DNA from 3 places in the uncultured Paenibacillus sp. genome. Region 1 is predicted to be linked to each of the others. Evidence: riboswitches for the same ligand, from Rfam matches in the RefSeq annotation. Region 1 holds a riboswitch; each other region holds the start of a gene.

What was found. A riboswitch is a leader RNA that binds a small molecule or an ion and turns the genes downstream of it on or off. The one in region 1 is predicted to bind cyclic di-AMP.
Region 2: another riboswitch for cyclic di-AMP. It lies ahead of RWM61_RS18780 (ubiquitin-like domain-containing protein); the one in region 1 lies ahead of RWM61_RS01000 (TrkH family potassium uptake protein).
Region 3: another riboswitch for cyclic di-AMP. It lies ahead of ehuB (ectoine/hydroxyectoine ABC transporter substrate-binding protein EhuB); the one in region 1 lies ahead of RWM61_RS01000 (TrkH family potassium uptake protein).

The regions. Positions count from the first base shown of each region.
Region 1 is NZ_CAUPYC010000002.1:13,820-20,603, forward strand. It holds gene RWM61_RS00975 (ABC transporter ATP-binding protein) at 1-65, shown strand, start outside; gene RWM61_RS00980 (YezD family protein) at 99-308, shown strand; gene RWM61_RS00985 (YqzM family protein) at 399-545, opposite strand; gene uvrC (excinuclease ABC subunit UvrC) at 794-2,635, shown strand; gene RWM61_RS00995 (CPBP family intramembrane glutamic endopeptidase) at 2,607-4,307, opposite strand; cyclic di-AMP (ydaO/yuaA leader) riboswitch at 4,566-4,754, shown strand; gene RWM61_RS01000 (TrkH family potassium uptake protein) at 4,827-6,164, shown strand; gene RWM61_RS01005 (TrkA family potassium uptake protein) at 6,182-6,784, shown strand, end outside.
Region 2 is NZ_CAUPYC010000088.1:7,320-14,103, reverse strand. It holds gene rsmA (16S rRNA (adenine(1518)-N(6)/adenine(1519)-N(6))-dimethyltransferase RsmA) at 1-406, opposite strand, end outside; gene rnmV (ribonuclease M5) at 403-966, opposite strand; gene RWM61_RS18780 (ubiquitin-like domain-containing protein) at 1,173-2,321, opposite strand; cyclic di-AMP (ydaO/yuaA leader) riboswitch at 2,578-2,776, opposite strand; gene RWM61_RS18775 (TatD family hydrolase) at 2,956-3,723, opposite strand; gene RWM61_RS18770 (HD domain-containing protein) at 3,758-5,056, opposite strand; gene RWM61_RS18765 (AbrB/MazE/SpoVT family DNA-binding domain-containing protein) at 5,329-5,583, shown strand; gene rsmI (16S rRNA (cytidine(1402)-2'-O)-methyltransferase) at 5,792-6,730, opposite strand; gene RWM61_RS18755 (tRNA1(Val) (adenine(37)-N6)-methyltransferase) at 6,727-6,784, opposite strand, start outside.
Region 3 is NZ_CAUPYC010000020.1:10,911-17,694, reverse strand. It holds partial or broken gene ehuA (ectoine/hydroxyectoine ABC transporter ATP-binding protein EhuA) at 1-179, opposite strand, end outside; gene ehuD (ectoine/hydroxyectoine ABC transporter permease subunit EhuD) at 179-841, opposite strand; gene ehuC (ectoine/hydroxyectoine ABC transporter permease subunit EhuC) at 844-1,497, opposite strand; gene ehuB (ectoine/hydroxyectoine ABC transporter substrate-binding protein EhuB) at 1,507-2,415, opposite strand; cyclic di-AMP (ydaO/yuaA leader) riboswitch at 2,696-2,838, opposite strand; gene mnhG (monovalent cation/H(+) antiporter subunit G) at 2,892-3,287, opposite strand; gene RWM61_RS08835 (Na(+)/H(+) antiporter subunit F1) at 3,256-3,546, opposite strand; gene RWM61_RS08830 (Na+/H+ antiporter subunit E) at 3,546-4,022, opposite strand; gene RWM61_RS08825 (Na+/H+ antiporter subunit D) at 4,028-5,509, opposite strand; gene RWM61_RS08820 (Na(+)/H(+) antiporter subunit C) at 5,502-5,840, opposite strand; gene RWM61_RS08815 (Na+/H+ antiporter subunit A) at 5,843-6,784, opposite strand, start outside.

The sequences.
Region 1 (6,784 bases):
ACCGGGGCTCGGCTTGCATCGTCGAAAATCCGCTCAAAATCGATCCTATGCCCGTTCATATCTAAATTCCGATGATTCCGATGGGAGGAGACTCGCCAATGGCAAAACCGGTGGAAGTCGATGATGTATGGGCGGAACGTATCGTCGGACAGGTAAACGGACTGGAGTACGGCTCGGTGCTGATCACCGTTCATGACGGGCGCATCGTGCAGATCGAACGCACGGAGCGTAAACGGTTCGACCAGCAGGCGGCTTCGCCGCAGCAGAAGAGGCCGATCGGCGATGACCGGCTGCGCGATGCGAAATAGCGGGCGGGAGTCCAGACACGAAAATAGCCCCGAAAGCCGCCGTTAACGGCAGCTTTCGGGGCTTCCTTGTGTCCGATTGTAGTGCGCTTGTTACGAAATGGCGAATTTGATGATCACGGCTGCGGCAAATACGACCAACATGAAACCGAAAAAGACGCCGAAGCCCACTGCCGTATCCATGAAATCGTTGCGGGGCTCTTCGTTCACGTGGTTGCGCGGGTCTTGTACGTTGTCCATGGGCAAGGTCCTCCTTGAAAAGACGGTCCTTTCCACCGCCGCTGCCGGCGCCTGAAGGCGTCTTGAAATCACATATGCGATGCACGCTCTCCTCAGCATTATACCGAACCGCGGGAACAATTGTAAAGCGTGCGGTTTGTGACAAAAATAAGGAGATTGCGCCGCCGGGCCGCATGGCCGGAGCCGCGTTCCCGCTTCAAAAAGCGCCGTGCTGTGCTACAATAGAAAGGATGGGAGGGAAGCGGACAATGGAACACACGGACAACATCCGCAACAAGCTCGCGCTGCTTCCGGACCAGCCCGGGTGTTATCTGATGAAGAACGGGGAAGGCGCCGTCATTTACGTAGGCAAGGCGAAGGTGCTTAAACACCGCGTCCGCTCCTACTTTTCGGGCAGCCATAGCGCCAAGACCCAGCGGCTGGTGTCGGAGATCCGCGATTTCGAATACATCGTGACCTCCAGCAACATGGAGGCTCTCATTCTCGAGTGCAATCTGATCAAGCAATATCATCCGCGATACAACGTCCTGCTTAAGGACGACAAATCGTTTCCCTATATCAAAATTACCGGCGAGGCGCATCCGAAGCTGGAGGTTACGCGCCGCGTCGTCAAGGACAAAGGCAAATATTTCGGCCCTTATCCGAACGCCTATGCCGCGCAGGAGACCAAAAAGCTGCTGGACCGGCTGTACCCGCTGCGCAAATGCAAGACGCTTCCCGACAAGGTGTGCCTGTACTATCATCTCGGCCAATGCGTAGCGCCGTGCGAATTCAAGGTCGACAAAACGGTGTACGAGGATATGGTGCAGGAGATCAGCCGGTTCCTGAACGGCGGGCACGACGAGGTGAAAGCCCGGCTGCAGAGCAAAATGGAGGCGGCGGCCGAAGCGCTTGAATTCGAGCGCGCGAAGGAATACCGCGACCAGATCCTGAACATCAATGCGGTCATGGAGAAGCAGAAGATTACGCTGGCCGATTCGCTTGACCGCGACATTTTCGGCTTTGCCGTCGACAAAGGGTGGATGTGCGTGCAAATTCTGTACATGCGCCAGGGCAAGCTGATCGAACGGCATGCGACGACGTTCCCCTACTACGGCGAGCCGTATGGCGATTTCATGTCGTTCGTGACGCAGTATTACAGCGACAATCCGGCGCTGCCGAAGGAGATTTTCCTTCCGTCCATGCAGGACGGCTCCTTGCAGCAGAAGGGTTCCGATGAGGCTGCGGCCGATGGCGAGGTCGAGGATGCCCGCGCCGCTTTGCAGAAATGGCTCAAGGTCAAGGTGCTGGCGCCGCAGCGCGGCAAAAAGAAGGACGTCGTCCGGATGGCGATGAACAATGCGAAGGTGACGCTCGACGAGAAGTTCAAGCTGATCGAGCGCGACGAGGAGCGGAGCGTGAAGGCGTCGGACGGGCTTGCCGCCCATCTCGGCCTGGCGTCGGTACGCCGGATCGAGGCGTTCGACAACTCCAACATCCAGGGCACCGATCCGGTATCGGCGATGGTCGTGTTTACGGACGGCAAGCCGGACAAGAAGGAGTACCGCAAATACAAGGTGAAGACCGTCCGGGGGCCGGACGATTACGAGACGATGCGCGAGGTGATCCGCCGCCGGTATGAGCGCGTGCTGAAGGAGGGCTTGCAGCCGCCTGATCTGATCGTGGTCGACGGAGGCCGGGGACAGATCGGCGCCGCCGTCGACGTGCTGGAGAACGAGCTCGGGCTGTTCATCCCGGTATGCGGACTTGTGAAGGATGCGAAGCATAAAACGGCGCAGCTGATGACCGGCGATCCGCCGGCGATCGTGCCGCTGCCGCGGGACAGCCAGGAATTTTACCTGCTGCAGCGGATCCAGGACGAGGTTCACCGGTTCGCGATCACGTTCCACCGCGACATTCGGGCGAAATCGATGGTCGCCTCCAAGCTGGACGCCATTCCCGGCATCGGGGAAAAGCGGCGCAAGATGCTGCTGAAGCATTTCGGGTCGCTCAAAAAAATGAAAGAGGCCTCGGTCGAAGACTTCAGGCCTCTCTCGATCGGCGACAAGCTCGCCGCGCACATTATTGAAACGCTTCGGGAGGAGCCGTGACCGCATCGCCGTGCGGAGCGCGGCCCTTTTTATTTCTTGGCGTGAACTTGCGGTCGTACCAGCGGATAATCCAGGCGACGGCGACCGGCAGCACGATGTAGACAAGGCCTGCCGTTACATTGACCGGCGTACCCATAAAGATAAGCGGCATGGAGAACAGGATGCTGTTGATGACCGCGTGGGCGAAAACGGCCGCCGCGAAACCGAACTTCACGAACAGGTAACAGAAAAGCAAGCCGAGTATCGTAAGCTCGATAAGCCGGGTGGTCCACGGATAGATCGGGTATGCCACGTGGCCAAGCGCCCAGACAACCGTTGGTATGATCGCGGCCGCCGCCGTGCTGCGGAACCACTTTGTGAACACGGCGATGCCGAACATCCGGTACACCGCCTCCTCCGAAATGGCGGCGGCCCACGCCATCAGCGGGATCAGCCATGGAATTCCGAAATTAAGCGGAGATTGCGTGACGTCGCTGGTCGCCCATACGCCCATGCCTTTCTCCAACACGATAAAAATGAGCGTCTGCAGCCCGAGGAAGATGAAGGCGGCCCAGTATCCGAGCTTCATCGCCTTCCATACATGGTCGCCGAACCCGGGTTCGCCGCGGCGAACCCACAGATTGCGTCCCATCCGGCGCCACAGGCCGTCGCCGCCGACGAGCGAGAAATACACGGACACCGCGATGCCGAGGGTGAATACGATTTGGACGGCGATTCCGACGTCGGTCATCGTTTTGGCGTTTGCCTCTTCCCCGAAACCCGCGCGGATGCCGTCGTACATGTTGAGATTGTTCACCGTGTAGAACAAGAGGAACAAAGCGGTGAGCACCAATCCGCGCAGGAAGGAGGTATGCCTGCGCGCAAGGGCGGCGTAAACGATGGCGAGCACAAACAGGACAAGCGACCCGCCCAGCGATCCGGCAAATGTCATGAGCGACGCGATGCGATCCTGGCGCTCCACATAAGCAGTGTAAGTGTCGGGAACCTGGAAAGCCGGCTTGTAGTCGACGATCGTTACCGAATCATCGGGCGACTTCGCCGCCAGAATGCGAAGCTCGAGCCGGGCGTCTCCCGCCTTTGCCCCGGGGACGTCGATCACGACCGCTTGGTCGCGTTCGAAACCGCCGTCAGCCGGGCCGCGAACCTGGAGCTCCCGCCCGCGGAATCCGCGCTGCTCCGCGAACGCTTTGGCGGCCAATACCGCCGCATCGTAGGGCAGCGGCGCCCGATCGGCTTCGGGGCCGCCACTTACTTCATTCCATGCCACGATGGCGCCGGTTTCCATATGTACGTTCACGAAATGTATTCTCGTTATCCGGTCTTCTTGCCCTGTTGTGCTGCGTACTTCCACCTGATACGTATCGAGCGGATAGTCTCCGCCGTACCGTTCATCGTAGGCGTCGGTCAGCTTTTCCTTCGCTAAATAACCGGTAAGCAGCTTGGACGATTGGTGAACCGCCGCCGCGGACAACACCGTTCCGCCGAAGTTCGTCCGCACGAAGGAGGACGCTTTTTGCTCGGCCGCGGTTTCCCCGATCACGTCCGGACTCTCGGAGCTGAAGAACGAGCTTGCCGTGGAGGGGATCACTTGAAACAGCAGAAAGACGGCGAGGCAGACGGTCCCCAAACCGTATACCACATGCCAGCGGGGTTCGATGTTCGCTTGTTGCATGGCAACACCTCTTCTCACATTTTCCGATCGGTCTCACGTCTACATGTACCTTATCATATTTTGCGTGAGAAACACCAACGCAAGGCCCGGATTCCCGAAACGAGCCGAGATAATGAACCGATAATCGAAGCAAACCGGACTTTATATCGGAAAACAAGCGGATTATGATCGAGTTTGCCCGTCTTTAAGTGATTTATCCTTTTGTAAACGGCTTGCGATCGGACTATAATCATAGGCGTCGGTCTTATTTAACCTACAATCGCATAGAAGCCGAATTTCTTGTTGAAAACGGGGGAACCATAATGCCGCCGCATACCGACGCAACAGCGGGCTGCAAGCGGCATGGGGTGAATTCCGGGCGGACGGTCGTACCGTTTGCCGGGATAGGGCGGCCTGTTCGCGCCCGAATCCGTCAGCTAACCTCGTAGGCTTGTCGGGACAGGACTCATACGCACACGGCATTGGGTTTCCAGTGCTTTTTTTATGCTTCATTTCCGATTACGGCCCGGGGTGATGGTTGTGCTTAAACGTTTGTTTTCAATATCGAACTGGTCGCCGCCGAGAATTCTGGTTACCGGGTTCGCACTGATCATCCTGCTGGGCGGCCTGCTGCTGTCGATGCCATTCGCCACGGCCGACGGCCAGGGCCAGCGGTATTTGCACGGGGTGTTTGAGGCGACGTCGGCCACTACCGTGACAGGCTTGGTCCTCGAGGACACGGGCACCTTCTACAGTATGCCTGGCCAGATCATCCTTATGCTTCTTATACAGATTGGCGGGATCGGCTTCATGACGATGGCCACGCTGTTCGCCCTTGTGCTGCGACGCAAGATTTCGCTCAGGGAACGGCTCATTCTGCAGGAAGCGATGAATCAGAGCAGCATGGAAGGCATCGTCCGGCTGATCCGGCGGGTCGTCTTCTATTCGCTGGCGATCGAAGCGGCCGGCCTGGTGCTGTTTACGGTCCGCTTCGCGGTCGACATGCCTTTGGGGCAAGCCGCGTACTACGGGTTGTTCCACTCCGTGTCGCTGTTCAATAACGCCGGCTTCGATATTTTGGGCGATTTCCGCAGTTTTACCCGCTATGTCGACGATCCGATTGTAAACGTTGTTTCAATCGGGTTAATCATACTTGGAGGGCTGGGTTTCGTCGTCTTGTCGGACCTGGTGGATTACCGAAAAAAAAGGCGGCTTACGCTGCATTCCAAAGTCGTGCTGTCGATGTCGGCCGCCCTTATCGCGATCGGGACCGCGGTCATATTCATCTTCGAGTATATAAACACGCTGCAGCCGCTCGGTTGGGACGGCAAAATCTGGGCATCCTTATTTCAATCCGTATCGGCGAGATCGGCCGGCTCCAATACGGTCATCGTCGCAGACCTGCGGCAGGCGACGCAATTTTTCATCGTCATGCTCATGTTTATCGGCGCATCGCCGGGATCCGCGGGCGGGGGGATCAAGACGACGACGTTTACGGTGCTGATCGGCGCGGTCATCGCGATGATCCGCGGCAAGGAAGATATCGTGCTGTTCAAGCATCGCCTCGCCCGGGAACGCATCTACAAAGCGTTGACGATTACGATGCTGTCGCTCGCGCTGGTCATCGCCGTCACCATGGTGCTGTCGGCGATTGAGGACCGCCAGTTCATCCGGCTGCTGTTCGAGACGGTGTCCGCCTTCTCCACGGCCGGACTGGATACCGGGCTGACGCGGCAGTTGACCGACTTCGGGAAGACCGTTATCGCCCTCACCATGTTTATCGGCCGGGTCGGTCCGCTGACGCTCGCTTATGCGCTCGGACCGCGTTCGGAAAAAGAGCTGTACCGCCATCCGGAAGGCAAAATGATCATCGGATAGAATGGAGATCGGACAACGTGAAAAAGAACCAATTCGTCATCATCGGCATGGGCCGCTTCGGCTCCAGCTTGGGCAAGGAATTGGTCGAGCTCGGCTATGAAGTGCTCGGCATCGATATGGATGAAGAAATCGTCAATGAAATGAGCCAAGTGCTGACGCATACCGTAGCGGCGGACTCCACAGATGAAGAAGCGCTGCGTTCGCTCGGCGTCCGCAACTTCGACTGCGGCGTCGTGGCGATCGGCGACGACATTCAAGCCAGCATATTGACCGCCATTCTGTTGAAGGACCTCGGCGTGAAGCAGGTGGTGGCCAAAGCGATGAGCGAGCTGCACGGCCGCGTGCTGGAGAAAATCGGCGTCGACCGCGTCATTTATCCGGAACGAGATATGGGGGTTCGCGTCGCGCATCAGCTCGTGTCGCCGAATCTGCTCGATTATATCGAGCTGTCGAAGGATTACACGATCGCCGAGCTTGCCGTGCCGCGATGCCTGGACGGCATGTCTTTGAAGGAGCTGAATCCGCGCGCCAAATTCGGCTGCAGCATCGTCGCCATCAACAAAAAGAACGGCGTCATCATCGCGCCCACGGCGGCGGATACGCTGCAGGAGAAGGATGTC
Region 2 (6,784 bases), on a different contig from region 1:
GATTGGCGACCACGCTGATCGGATTCACGCCTTTATACCGTTCGGCGATGATCGCCTTCAGATCAAGCTTGAGCACGTCCCCGTGGACGACGCTCACATTATCGTAAGGCGCGAGCACCTCCCGAAGGATCGGGATGAGTCGTTGGTCGATTTCGACGGCCGTGACGGCGCCCGCCGTCTTGGCCAACCGTTCGGTGAGTGCGCCGATGCCGGGTCCGATCTCGAGCGCGCCCTTGCTTTTATCCAATTCGGCGGCCTCTACGATATTACCTAAAATATTGCCGTCGATAAGAAAATTTTGGCCGAGGCTTTTCTTGAATTGGAAGCCGTACTTGGCAATGATGTCCTTCGTCCGCTTCGGGGAGGAAACCTCAGGGACCGCCGCCCCGCGCCGCTCATCCGTCATCGTTCGTCTCCTCTCTCCTTGCCCGCTTCCATGGCCGACACCGCTTGTCCGAACTCCTCCCTGGAGATGCGGAACACCGTGCAGCGCTTGTGGAACTGTTTGCCGTTCGCATACCCGATTCCGAGCAGCTTCCCGAGCGCCAGCCTGCGGGCGGCCGCATCGGGGTGAACGATCAAGCCGGCGGCGATCATATCGTCCCATGTCACTTCGCCGCCGTCCTTGGAGGCCGCCTCGGAGCGCACCGAGGCTAATGCCCGCCTGATCGCTCCGGGCGCCGCATGCTCGATGCCGATGTCCCCCTTGTACGTCGCCTCTTCCTGCGGAAGAAAGGCATGCTTGCAGCCCGGCACGCGGGCGGCCACAATACGCCGAATCCGTTCGCCCGCATGATCCGGATCGGTGAAAATAATGACGCCCCTCCGCTCCGCCGCGAGCTCGATCCGCCGAAGCACCTCTTCGCCCGCCGCCGAGCCTCCGGTCTCAATCGTATCCGCGTCGACGGCCCTTTTAATCGCTGCGGTATCGCCTTTCCCCTCAACGACAATAACTTCTTTCAGCATTGCAGAAATTTCCTTTCCCGAAGCGCGGCTTCGCTGCAACCTAAGGGTGACCTCGATCGTCTAAAGCTATACATGGCCAACAAGATAAAAACCTCTACCGAAGCCGCCCGAAAAGAGCGGCCGCGCATAGAGGTTGGGACAGGCATAAAATCCCGTCAGTCTCATAGGATTAATCACGAGTTGCCGAACGGCTGTACAGCCTGTTATTAGGCCGCGGTCGGCTTATTCGGACCTAACACGTATACCGTAAAGCCTTTTTTCCTGCCGAACTTCAAAGCATACTGCCTGCTGTCATAGTAAACGTCGATCTTGTTGCCTTTGACCGCGCTGCCGGTATCCTCCGCACGGCGGAAGCCGATGCCCTCGATGTATACCCACCAGCCGATCGGAATGACCTTCGGATCGACGGCAATCGTACGGCCTTCTTTTACCTTGGCGCCGGATGCCGTAATCCCGAATTCGGGATCGCTTTTGCTCTTTCCGGTTGATTCCACGCCCGCCGTATAGGCGGTTAAGGTCACGTTCTTCAGCACCTTCTTCGCCTTGAACGAAACGCCCTGCTTCGAGACGGCCGCCGTTTCGGGCGACTTTGCCGACAGCACAACAACTTCCGGCTCCGGCTTCTTCGTACCGACAGCCACAATCTGATCCCGCTTCGACGTCTCCATAAACTTGGTCAGCAGCTTGGTTTCCACCAGCTTGCCGTCCGCGAACGTCTTCTCGAACTTTTTGACGATCAGGCCTTGCCGGCCTTTCTGAACAACCTTCGTTTTGCCGGTGTCCAAGTTCGGATCGTTTTTCTTGACTACCGTGAACGGCAGTACGTGCTCGGTCTCCGCAAGCTGCTTGTCGATCCGCACTACCGTTACGTTCATTCGGCTTTTGAGCTCCGTATTCAAGGATGGATATACCTTATCCTGCGCACGGATACTTATATCGGTTTGCCCGATCGCCGCTCCCACCGTTCTTGCCGTCGTGTAGAACGTTTCAGCCTTTCCATCCGCCTTCACCGTCACTTGCACCGCTTGATCGACAACGATCCGGTCGCCGTCTTTGACGGCCGCGCTGAGTGGCATCGATACCTGATCGTTAGGTCCGATCGTGATGGCTTGTTCATCCAATAGGCGTTGAAGGGACCATTGCTTGGTTGAAACAACGGTTTCTTGTCCATTCAATACTACGGAGACGCTTTTGTCAGCCGTTCCGTACACCAACACCAACAACATGAAAGTCATAGCGATTGAGATAATAGCGCTAAGCAGAATCAAACGCAAGTTTCCATGCTTCCATCGCAACGCGAAAGTCATGCTGGATGATCGTTGCCCATGGGATTCCAATACCCGGAACACACCCACTTCTTCGGTCCTCCTTCATAGCCCCGCCGTCATAGAGTGATGCATGATTGTCTTTGACGCGACTATATGTTATTTTCATGCGCCGAACAGCACGCACGCCCTGCCCCCAGAGATACGCCCGTTCGGTCCACCTCCCCTGTAACCCTATGTCGAGGCATTCTGCGATATTCGCAAAATAAAAGAAGCCGACGACAGAGGATCCTTCGTGGCTTCCGCGGAAGACAAAGATTCACATTGGGAAATGTGGATGCACGAGACGACCTCTCTATGTACGCTTGCGAGGTTAGCTGTCGGGTTCGGACATGAGAGTTGCCCTATTTCGCTCGGATCCTAAATATGGATCGTTGCAAAAATTCACCCCAAGAAGAATTCATATACGACGTGTCCGCTGTGGGTTGGCGTAGCGCCGTATCGGTTCCCCCGCTCTCCGAATGGAGATTAAGCGATCTGGAAATGGGATACAACATCAAGCTCTGAGGAAAATCATACAGCCTTTAGACCTACATTGTAAAGAACGCTTTAAAGACGATATATAGCTTATTTCCGGAAAATCCCGTAAAAAAGCTGCAATTTCGCAAACAAAGATTACTTTTTTCACCGGATAGATCTCGAATTCTCCCTTTCGTGATCAAAATCACCGAAACCCAAAACAGTTTTTGGCATTTTCCGTGGTGATCGTCTCAAGTTCGTTTCGGCTTATGCCCACAATTTCGGCCGCAGCCTCGGCCACATAAACCACGTGTCCGGACTCGTTCCGTTTGCCTCTGTAAGGCTCGGGAGCCAGGTATGGCGCATCCGTTTCCACCAAAATCCGGTCGAGCGGCACTTTGCCGAGAACCTCCTTCGGTACCCTCGCATTTTTGAACGTAACCGGTCCTCCGAAAGAAATATAGAAATTCATATCCAGGCATTGCTTAGCCGTCTCCCAACTTCCCGAGAAGCAGTGCATCACCCCTCCGACCTCCGACGCCTTCTCCTCCCGCAAAATCCGGACGATATCTTCATGCGCGTCTCGGTTATGAATCACGATCGGCTTGCCGATCTTCCTGGCCAGCCGGATTTGTTCGCGGAACACGCGATGCTGCACTTCTTTCGGTGAGGTGTCCCAATGGTAGTCCAATCCGATCTCCCCGATCGCCACCACCTTCTCGTGTTTGCACAGTTCCTCTATCCATTCGAGATCACCCTCGCGCATTTGTATGCTCTCCACAGGATGCCAGCCGACGGCTGCGTAAATAAAATCATATCGATCCGCCAGCGCCATCGTCGTCGGAATCGTCTCCCGATCGAAACCGATATTGATCATCTTGCCCACGCCGGCTTCAACGGCCCGGGCAATGACCGCTTCCCGGTCGTTGTCGAATTTCGGGGAATCCAAATGAGTGTGAGTGTCGATAAGCATGTCGCAACGTTTCCCTCCCTGCATATACCGATTGTCAAAGCTCGAAAAATTGTCGAATTTCTGTGTCGAAATGATTTTTGTGTTTCATTAGCGTCTCTCTTGGGTAATAGAGGTGAAACTTGCCTCTGTGCAACCCGGCGATCGAACGGATGATGTCGGACATGGCGGAGATATCCTCCAATTTGTCCTGGTCGCCGAGCATCAGAATAGGCGGCTTGTTCTCTCCTTCGGTTGTACCGGGTCGGTATACATGATACGGAAGATCGAACGGGTAATCAATCTCCAGATGGTAATCCGGGTGAAGTCCCGCAGACCTGAAAGCGTGGCGTATTCGTGACCAGAACGCTTCGTCGCGGTGGTCCATCGTAACGTATTTATAAAGCCTGCGGTGCAGAAAGCGGCGGCACAGCTCCGCAAGCAGCTCGTCCCGCTCCTGGATCCATTGCATGAACACGGTCTGAACGAGCGCTTCATCCAGCCGGTAATAGCCATTCACGTCAAGCGTGCCCTCGAATAAAGAAACGAGCGCATCGGGCATCTTCGACAAAAATCCGTAACTACCCGCATAAAGCTCCTTCGCTCTGCGAAAAATTTGGCGAAGAATGATTTCCGAGCTACGGGTGACTGGATGGAAGTACACCTGCCAATACATTTGGTAACGCGACATCAGATAGTCCTCTACGGCGTGCATGCCGCTTTCCTTCACCACAATGCGACCCTGGTAAGGCCGCAGCACACGAAGGATACGGTCCAAATCGAACATGCCGTAGTTGACGCCCGTATAGTATGCATCGCGAAGCAGATAATCCATGCGGTCGGCATCCATTTGGCTGGAGATCAGACTAACGACGATCGGCTTGTCGTACGTTTTGCAAATGACCGAAGCGACCCGTTCGGGGAAGTCCGGAGATACCGTTCGCAAGATGCGGTTCACTTCTGTTTCTTCTAATATAATACGGCAGGTCCAGGCTTCATGATGGGTGTCGAAAACGTCTTCGATCGAATGGGAAAAGGGGCCATGACCGACATCGTGCAAAAGGGATGCGCAGAGGCATAAAAGGCGTTCCTCCTCCGGCCAGTCGGCGTACCGGCTTCGCTCGAATTGCGATATGATTTTGCGCGTTATTTCGTATACGCCGAGCGAGTGGGAGAAGCGGCTGTGTTCCGCGCCATGAAACGTCAAATAGGAGGTGCCCAGCTGACGGATACGGCGAAGCCGTTGGAATTCCTTCGTATTGATCAAATTCCAGATGGTCCGATCCTGCACATAGATATACTTATGAACCGGATCTTTAAATACCTTTTCTTCAGCCAAATCGTAACGCACGCCCATCACCTCTTGGATTGGAAATAGTGATTCAAACACTGGGTAAAATTTTCGATTTTGTCGAATGGTGTCGTATTTAATCTTCCAGGTTTTGTGTCGATTTTTACCAAATATCTTTCGACATTACCCATATACATAGGAATTTGGATGATAAAAGAAATTCAATTCCTTAAATTACGGTTGACTATTATGGGAATGGTTGGTACGATGGTAAAAATAAAAAAGTAAAATTGTGTCGAATATTGTAGAACCATATTTTGAGAGGGGAAAGATAGATCATGATGAAATCCACCGGTATCGTACGTAAAGTTGATGAATTGGGCCGCGTCGTCATTCCGATCGAATTGCGCCGTACGCTCGGCATTGGAGAGAAGGACGCTCTGGAAATCTACGTGGACGGCGAGCGCATTATGCTCAAGAAATATGAGCCGGCCTGTATTTTCTGCGGCAACGCGGAGAACGTCACTTATTTCAAGGGCAAAATCGTTTGCAATGAATGCATATCGGAACTGCCGGCACCGGTTGCGAAATAATTTAATTAATTAAGGATTTGCGGATTTCGGATACTGCCGGAAAGAAATAGGTTATCAAATTCCGAAATATAAGTTATAATAGAAACATCCTGCCAAGTTAATTCTAACCTTTTTTATACTCCTTATTGCCTTCCTGTGCTAGAACCCGGCCGGGAAGGCCCTTTTTTGTCTTTTTTCGGCTTCCGGCCGGACAAACAACCCCCTTCGGTCAGCCCTCCGGTTCCGACTGTTCACGCTCCGCCGTTTCCGCTATGTACGCATTGTAAATCTCCCTCTTGGTTACTTCCCTATCCGCCGCCGCTTTCTTCATCGCTTCCTTCCGGTCGCCGGATTCGGACTCATAATGCCACACATGCGCGGTAACCGTTAGATTTTCCCACCACCGGTCGTTCGCCGGACCATCGCCGCTTGCCGCCATAGCCGATGGATCCGCGCCGTGGACAACCAAACAATATTCGCCCCGCGGGGGATGCCGCTCCAATAGTTCCAGCGCCTCCGCGATCGTGCCGCGAGCCGTCTCTTCATGCCGTTTCGTCAATTCCCGTACGAGCGCGATTCGCCGGTCTCCCCATACGTCCAGCATGGCACGCAACGTCTTCTTAATCCGATGAGGGGCCTCGTAAAAAAGCAGGGTTTCCGTACAATGCTTCAACTCCTCGAGCCATCGGATCAAAACCTTGGGCTCACGCGGCGGAAAACCCGCGAATTGGAATCTTTCCGTCGGCAGACCCGATACGATCAGCGCCGATAAAGCGGCATTCGGCCCGGGTATGGGTACGACCGGTATTTCCAGTGCAGCCGCATCGCGAACAAGATCCGCTCCCGGATCGGAGATGGCAGGCAATCCGGCGTCACTCACGAGCGCCACCGAGCTTCCTTCCTTCAGCAGCCTGATCAACTCCGGACCGCTGGCCGCTTTGTTGTGCTCATGATAGCTGACCAGCTTCGTCCCGATTTCAAAATGAGTCAGCAGCTTCCGGGTTTGCCGTGTGTCCTCGGCAGCGATGAGATCCGCTTCCCGCAGCGTGCGAATCGCCCGAAAACTCATATCCTCCAGGTTGCCGATGGGCGTGCCGACTACATACAACGTTCCTTGCCCCGTCGATCCGGCGCCTCCGCCGAAGCTTTTTTGCACCTGCATCGTCATCCTTCATGATCCTTCTTTCCCGCCGGATTATCCCCATAGTAGATGTGCATGAGC
Region 3 (6,784 bases), on a different contig from region 1:
GCGGTCGGCTCCTCCAACGTCATCAGCATGCGGCCGAGCGTCGTTTTGCCCGAACCGCTCGGGCCGATCATCGCCACCTTCTCGCCCGGATCAATTTCCAGATCAATGCCGGAGAGCACCTCAAGCTCGCCGAACTTTTTCGCCACTTGCGAATATTTCACAATGGGTTGCATAGGCATCACTTCCCTCTTTGCGGATTCAATCTTTTTTCCAGCGTTCTTGCGAGCAGGGAAGCCGGATAGCTGATGGCCAGGAATAACAGGCCGACCAGCGTATAAGGTTCAAACACCCGGTAAGTATCGGACACGATATTTTTCGCCGTGAGCAGCAGCTCGACCAGCGTGATCGCCGATAAAATCGGCGTCTCCTTGAACATGACGATCAGGTAATTGCCCAGCACGGGAATAATCGGCGGTATGGCCTGCGGCAGAACGATGCTGCCCCATGTCCGCCATTTGGGAAAGTTCAATGCGACCGCCGCTTCCCATTGCCCTTTGGGAACCGCTTCGATCCCCGAACGGTATACCTCGGCCAAATAAGTGCTGTAATGCAGGCCAAGTCCGATGACGCCGGCCGAAAAAGCAGACAGCGATATACCGGCCATGACCGGCAGGCTGTAATACAGGAACAGCACCTGAACAAGCAGCGGCGTGTTCCGAATAAACCCGATGAATCCTTTTGCAAACCATGACACAGGCTTCCAACCGGAACGAACGGCGCCTGCGAGCACAAGGCCGCCGACACAGGCCGCGGCAAACCCGGCAAGCGTAGCGGCTGCCGTCATTCTCAAAGCGGCCAACAGCTCCGGCAAGATGTCGGCAACCAAACTCCAATCCCACATCGCTACATCCTCCCTGCCGCCATCTTCCGCTCAAGCATACGAATGCCGAAAGCAACGACCGCGGAAATGACAAAATAGATGAGAAGCAGCAGCGCAAGAATTTCGGTTGTGAAAGAGATATAGTTGTTTCTCAATACCATAGCCTGATAAGTCAAATCCGCCATCGTAATGAAATAGACAAGGGATGTGGATTTGACCAGCTCGATAAGCAAATTTCCGAAAGGCGGCAGCATCCGGACGAACGCTTGCGGTATGACGATATGCACAAGCCTCTGCCATGGCTTCATGTTCAGAGCCAACGCGGCCTCCCATTGTCCTTTCGGAACGGCGAGGATCGAGCTTCGCACGATCTCGGAGCCGTAAGCTCCGAAATTAAGGCCCACCGCCAGAATGGCCGCCCACATTTTGGGGAGCTCAATCCCGAGAAAGGGAAGCGCGAAGTATAACCAAAACAATTGAATCAACAACGACGTTCCCCTGAAAATCTCCACGTATCCGGCAGTCGCGGCGCGCACCGCCCAAAGCCTGGAAAGCTTGCACAGTCCTGCAGTGAAAGAAGCGATGATGGCGAGAACCGAAGCCGCAACTGCCACCTGCACCGTCACTTTCGCCCCTTCGAGCAGAGAAGGCAGAAAGTCGATCCATGAACTCGGCATCGTTATGCCTTATTCCTTGCACAGCTCTACAGCCGTCACGTCGCCGGGAAGCTCCTGCTCGGTGAAGCCGAATTGCTGCAGGATCGTCAGCAGCTCGCCCGAATCCTTCAATTTCTGCAGCTCCGCATTGTACGCCTGCCGAAAGGCCGCATCCGCTTGGCGGAACGCCGTTGCCCCGTAACCGCGCACGCTTTTGCCGCCGATCACCGGCTGCTCGAATTCGGCGACCCGCTCGATATCGGCGTCATTCGCCGAGTCCAGCATCGCCTGCAGCGCCGGTCCCGTCATCGTAATGACCTGCACCCTGTCCGCCTGGAGCGCGCTGATCGCCGACGCCTGATCCGGCACCTGAACGATTTGCTCCTTCGGCACACCCGAGTCTTCCAGATAGCCGATTTCCACAGCGCCGGTCATTACGGCCACCTTCACATCCTTGTTCTGCGCAATGCCGGCATAGCTGCTCAAGTTCAACGGATTTCCTTTCTTGACCGCGATCGCTTCTCCGATGCTGTACTCCGGGTCGGCGAAAAGCACCGCCGCGCAGCGGTTCGGGTTGATAAACATCCCCGCCGTAATCAGATCGAACCGCTTGGCCTGAAGTCCCCCGATCAAGGAACCGAATTCGGTCAGCTCCCCTCTCATTTCTTCGATGCCGAGATTGGCCAGAATGACCCGCGCGATTTCCACCGCTTCCCCGGTTAATTCCCCGTCGGCCGTCTTGTAAGCGTATGGTTTCTCGTTAGCGAAGCCGACCGTGATGTACCCTCTCTCTTTTGCCTCCGCCAATGTTCCGCTTGCGGTGCCGCCGGCAGCCGTATCCGGCCCCGACGTCCCTTCCGTCGCGTTATTGGATTGACCGCAACCGGCGATCAACGCCGCAAACACCAGACCCAACAGCAACAGCAAAGCTTTTTTCAATCCATCCCACAGCCTCTCCCATATATTTTCTGAACACACAATTGTGTGTATGCCAGCAGCTATATAACTACTTTTCGCATCGTCAAACATGGATTAAATGCATTTCCTTCGCCCGTTATGTATGTCGATTACCCCCACACAACTCCCCCTCTCGACTATTAAAATAAAATGAACCCCGGGCCGAGGAGTTAAAAAAAGCACAGCTCCGCCAGCAGGGGTCCAAAAAGACGCAAAAGACCCTATAAAAGGGTCCGCATGTCTAAATTAGCTTGAAAAGAAACAGACCCATCCACTGCTGACGAGGTTAGCTGACGGACTCGGGTAAGATGGTACCCTACATTCAAAAAACCTGAATGACTCGCCCCAAAAAACTGGTTCCCCCGCTTTCCGGCTCAACAGCCGAAAACTAAGCGTACGGTTATAATAAACTGAAAGATTAGAGAAGTCAAACAATTATGAGGTAAATGAGAGGTTTCTCAGAAATCCGTCTCCGAGCCCGATCGCCCTTCGCGTTCCCGCTTCACCACCGCTTTAAGGTCGTCCTGCACACTCCCGCCCCACAAGGAAACGCCCGTACGGTAGGCGGCCCTTCCATTCAAATGCCCCGCTACCGGCGCCGTCATGAATACGAACACGATACCCAGAATCAGCTTCGCGCTGGCATGCTCCAGATACAGCCAGAAATACAGGAACGCGCCTCCCAGCACCAAAAGCACGCCGAGCGTCGCGCTTTTGGTCGCGGCATGCGACCGCAAATAAACGTCCGGCAGCCGAACGAGCCCGAATGCGCTCAGCGCGCTGAGCAAAGCTCCGATCAGCACCAGGATGCCGATCAGCAGCTCACCTGCCGTCGCCAAAGTCCCCGCGTTCAATGACGTCACCCCTTTCGATGAATCTCGCAAACGCCGTCGTGCCGATAAACGTAACAATGCCGATGACAAGGATAATATCGAGGTAGACCGCCGTCTTCAACAGCATGGAGAGGACGGCGGTCATCGAGAGCAACATGACGCCGATCGTGTCCAGGGACATAATCCGGTCGGCCATCGAAGGCCCCTTGAGCAAGCGGTACATGCAGCCGAGAATTGCCAGCGACAATATGACCAGGGATGCGCTCAGCAAGTAGTCCATCACCGCGTCACCTCCATAATCGCTTTTTCGAAGCTTCCTTTAATCTGTTCGGACAGCTGCGCCGCGTCCTGTATATCCATCGCATGGATATACAGAATCCGTCCGTCGCGCGAAACATCCAGCGTCAGCGTGCCCGGCGTCAAGGTAATCAGGCAAGCCAGCAGCGTGACCTCCCAGTCCGATTGCAGCCGGGTTTCAAGTGCGAATATACCTGGCCGGACGTTAAGCCGCGGACGGAGAATCTGGCGAATGACCGCCAGGCCGGAAAGGAGCAGCTCTTTCATGAACAGCGCGAGCAGTCTGATGACCGCCCACGCCTTTTTCAAATAAAAGTCATGCGGCCAGAACCGGTTCAGGCCCCCGATAAACAGAGCACCGATCAAAAAACCGACAGTGAACCGGGGAGCCGACCAATCGTTAGAAAGAAGCATCCATATAACGGCGATGAGAAGATTCAGCAGGATTTGCACAGCCATGTCCACTACTCCTTTAATACCGCTTCGATGTATGGCTCCGGATTGACAAGCCCGTCACCCGCCTGCGAAACGAACGCGTACACCCATTCGGACCCGATCCCCAGCACCGCCACCAGCACGGATACCGCCGCAAGCGCCCAATAAGCCGCACCGCCCGGCTTTACGGGTTCTCGGTTCGGTGCCGGCTTCTCATCTCCCCAGAACGCCTGCATGAATATTTTCATCATGGAGTACAGGACGACGAGGCTCGAAGCAAGCGCGATCGCCGTCAACCCGTAAGCCCCTGCGTCCAGGCCGCCCCTTATTATGAGCAGCTTTCCCGGAAAACCGCTGAGCGGCGGTACGCCGGCAAGCGCGAGGGCCACCACGAAAAACAACCAGCCGAGCAGCGGATACCGCCCGATCATCCCGCCCATATCCTTCAGCCGGTGCGTGCCGGCCGCGGCGACGATGAGTCCTCCGAGAAAAAACATCATCGCTTTGGCGGCCATATCATGCAGCAGATAAAACACCGCCCCGTCCAGCGCGTCTTTGGTGCCGACCGATAATCCGAACGCGATGAAGCCGACGCCGATGATCACGTTGTAATTCAGGATCCGGGGGATATCGGAGTACGCGACCGCGCCGAGCCCGCCGAGGATCATCGTGGCCGCCGCCATCCCGCCGATCCATGCCTGCATGACTCCCGGGTCCTGATAGAAGATCAGCGTGAACGTGCGGATGAGCGCATACAGCCCGACCTTGGTCAAAAGCGCGCCGAACAGCGCGGTGACCGCCGCCGGCGGGGCGCTGTACGACCCGGGGAGCCAGAAAAACAGGAACAATCCGGCTTTCAGCGAAAACACGATGAGAAACAGGACGGCGATGACGTTCAGTACGCCTCCTTGTCCGGCTTCCGCCACCCGGACCGACAGGTCGGCCATATTCAACGTGCCCGTCACCCCGTACAAGTAAGCGACGGCGGCGACAAAGAGCGCAGAAGACAAAATATTGATCAATATATATTTCAAGGTCTCCCTCAGCTGCAGCTTCGTACCGCCCAGAACGATCAGCGCATAGGAGGAAATCAACATGACCTCGAAGCAGACGAACAGGTTGAACAAGTCGCCGGTCAGAAACGAGCCCATGACGCCCGCCAGCAGAAATTGAAAAAACGGATAAAAGTAATGGCGCTCCCGCTGCTCGCCGATCGTTCGAAACGCATAGAACAAGCAGGCCGCGCCGACCGCCGCCGTCGTCAGCACCAGCAGGGCGGCAAGCATGTCGGCTGCGAAAACGATGCCGTAAGGCGGCAGCCAGCCCCCCATATAGAGCGTCTGGATACCGTCCGTTCGAACCTGCGCGACGATGGCGGCCGCTGCGGCGGCGTTCAGCAGAATGCTCGCGGCGCTGATCCACCGCTGGGCCATGATTTTATTTTTGAGAAAAATCAGAATAACGCCGGTGCATAACGGAATGAGCAAGGGGAATACGAGCAGATTATTCATCCTTGTCCCCCCTCAGCTCCTCCATATCGTCCGTGCCTAGCTTCTGATACGCTTTATAGGCGAGCACGAAAAAAAACGACGTGACGCCGAAGCTGATGACGATCGAGGTCAGGATCAGCGCCTGCGGCAAAGGATCGACATAGGATTCCGCTTTGTCCCCCAGTAACGGGGCGGCGCCGGTTTTCAACCGCGACATCGTCAGCAGCAGCAGATGGACGCCGTTGGTCAGCATCGAGGTGCCCAATATAATGCGCAGCAGGCTTTTGGACAAGATCAAGTATACACCGACGGCGAACAGTACGCCGATCGCCAAAGACATGAACAGCTCCACGGCTACATGTCCCTCCCTATCGTATAGATGATGGTCATGGTGACGCCCACGACCGCGAGGTAAACGCCCAGATCGAACAGCACTGACGTCGCCAGCGCGGTCTTCCCCAGCAGCGGCAGCTCGAAATAACCGAAAGTATGGCTGAGGAAAGGCGCATCGAACAAGAACGAACCGATCCCCGTTAGCAGGGCGATCGTCAATCCCAGCGCCGTTACTTTGCGAAAGTCCACGGGAATAACTTTGCTTGACAGCTTCATGCCGAACGCCATGGACAGCAATACAAGCGCGGCCGCCGTCATCAGCCCGGCGATGAAGCCGCCTCCCGGATTGTAATGGCCTGCGAAAAACAAAAACCAGGCAAACGTCAATATGATGAAAATCGCGGCTTTGGATACCGTCCTGAGAATGACGTCATTGCCGCCGGGCGCATGAATGTCCGCCGGTTTCGCCGGCATGGCGCCGGCATCGTCCGAATCGGGCCCCAGCTTGATCAGCGCATAGATGCCCAGCGAGGCGATGCCGAGCACCATGATTTCCAGCAAGGTGTCAAAGCCCCGGAAATCGACGAGAATGACGTTGACCACATTTTTGCCTCCGGCCGAATTATAGCTTTCCGCCAGGTAAAAGTCCGAGATCGAATCGAACGCCCGGCTGCCGCTCGCGCTCAAAGCGATCAGCGTGACGACGGCTCCGACGACGGCTGAAATGACCAGGTTCGGCAGCTTGAAGCGGAGCGGGACTTTCTCCCGCTTCAGCTTGGGCAAATGATAGAAGCAGAGCAGGAACAGCGCGACGGACACCGTCTCTACGATCATCTGCGTAAGCGCCAAATCCGGCGCGCGGAAAAGGACAAAGAACAACGTTACCATGTAGCCCGAAGCGCCGGTCAGAATAATGGCCGTCATCCGCGAACGGGCGAACGGGACGGCGACGGCGGACAAAAT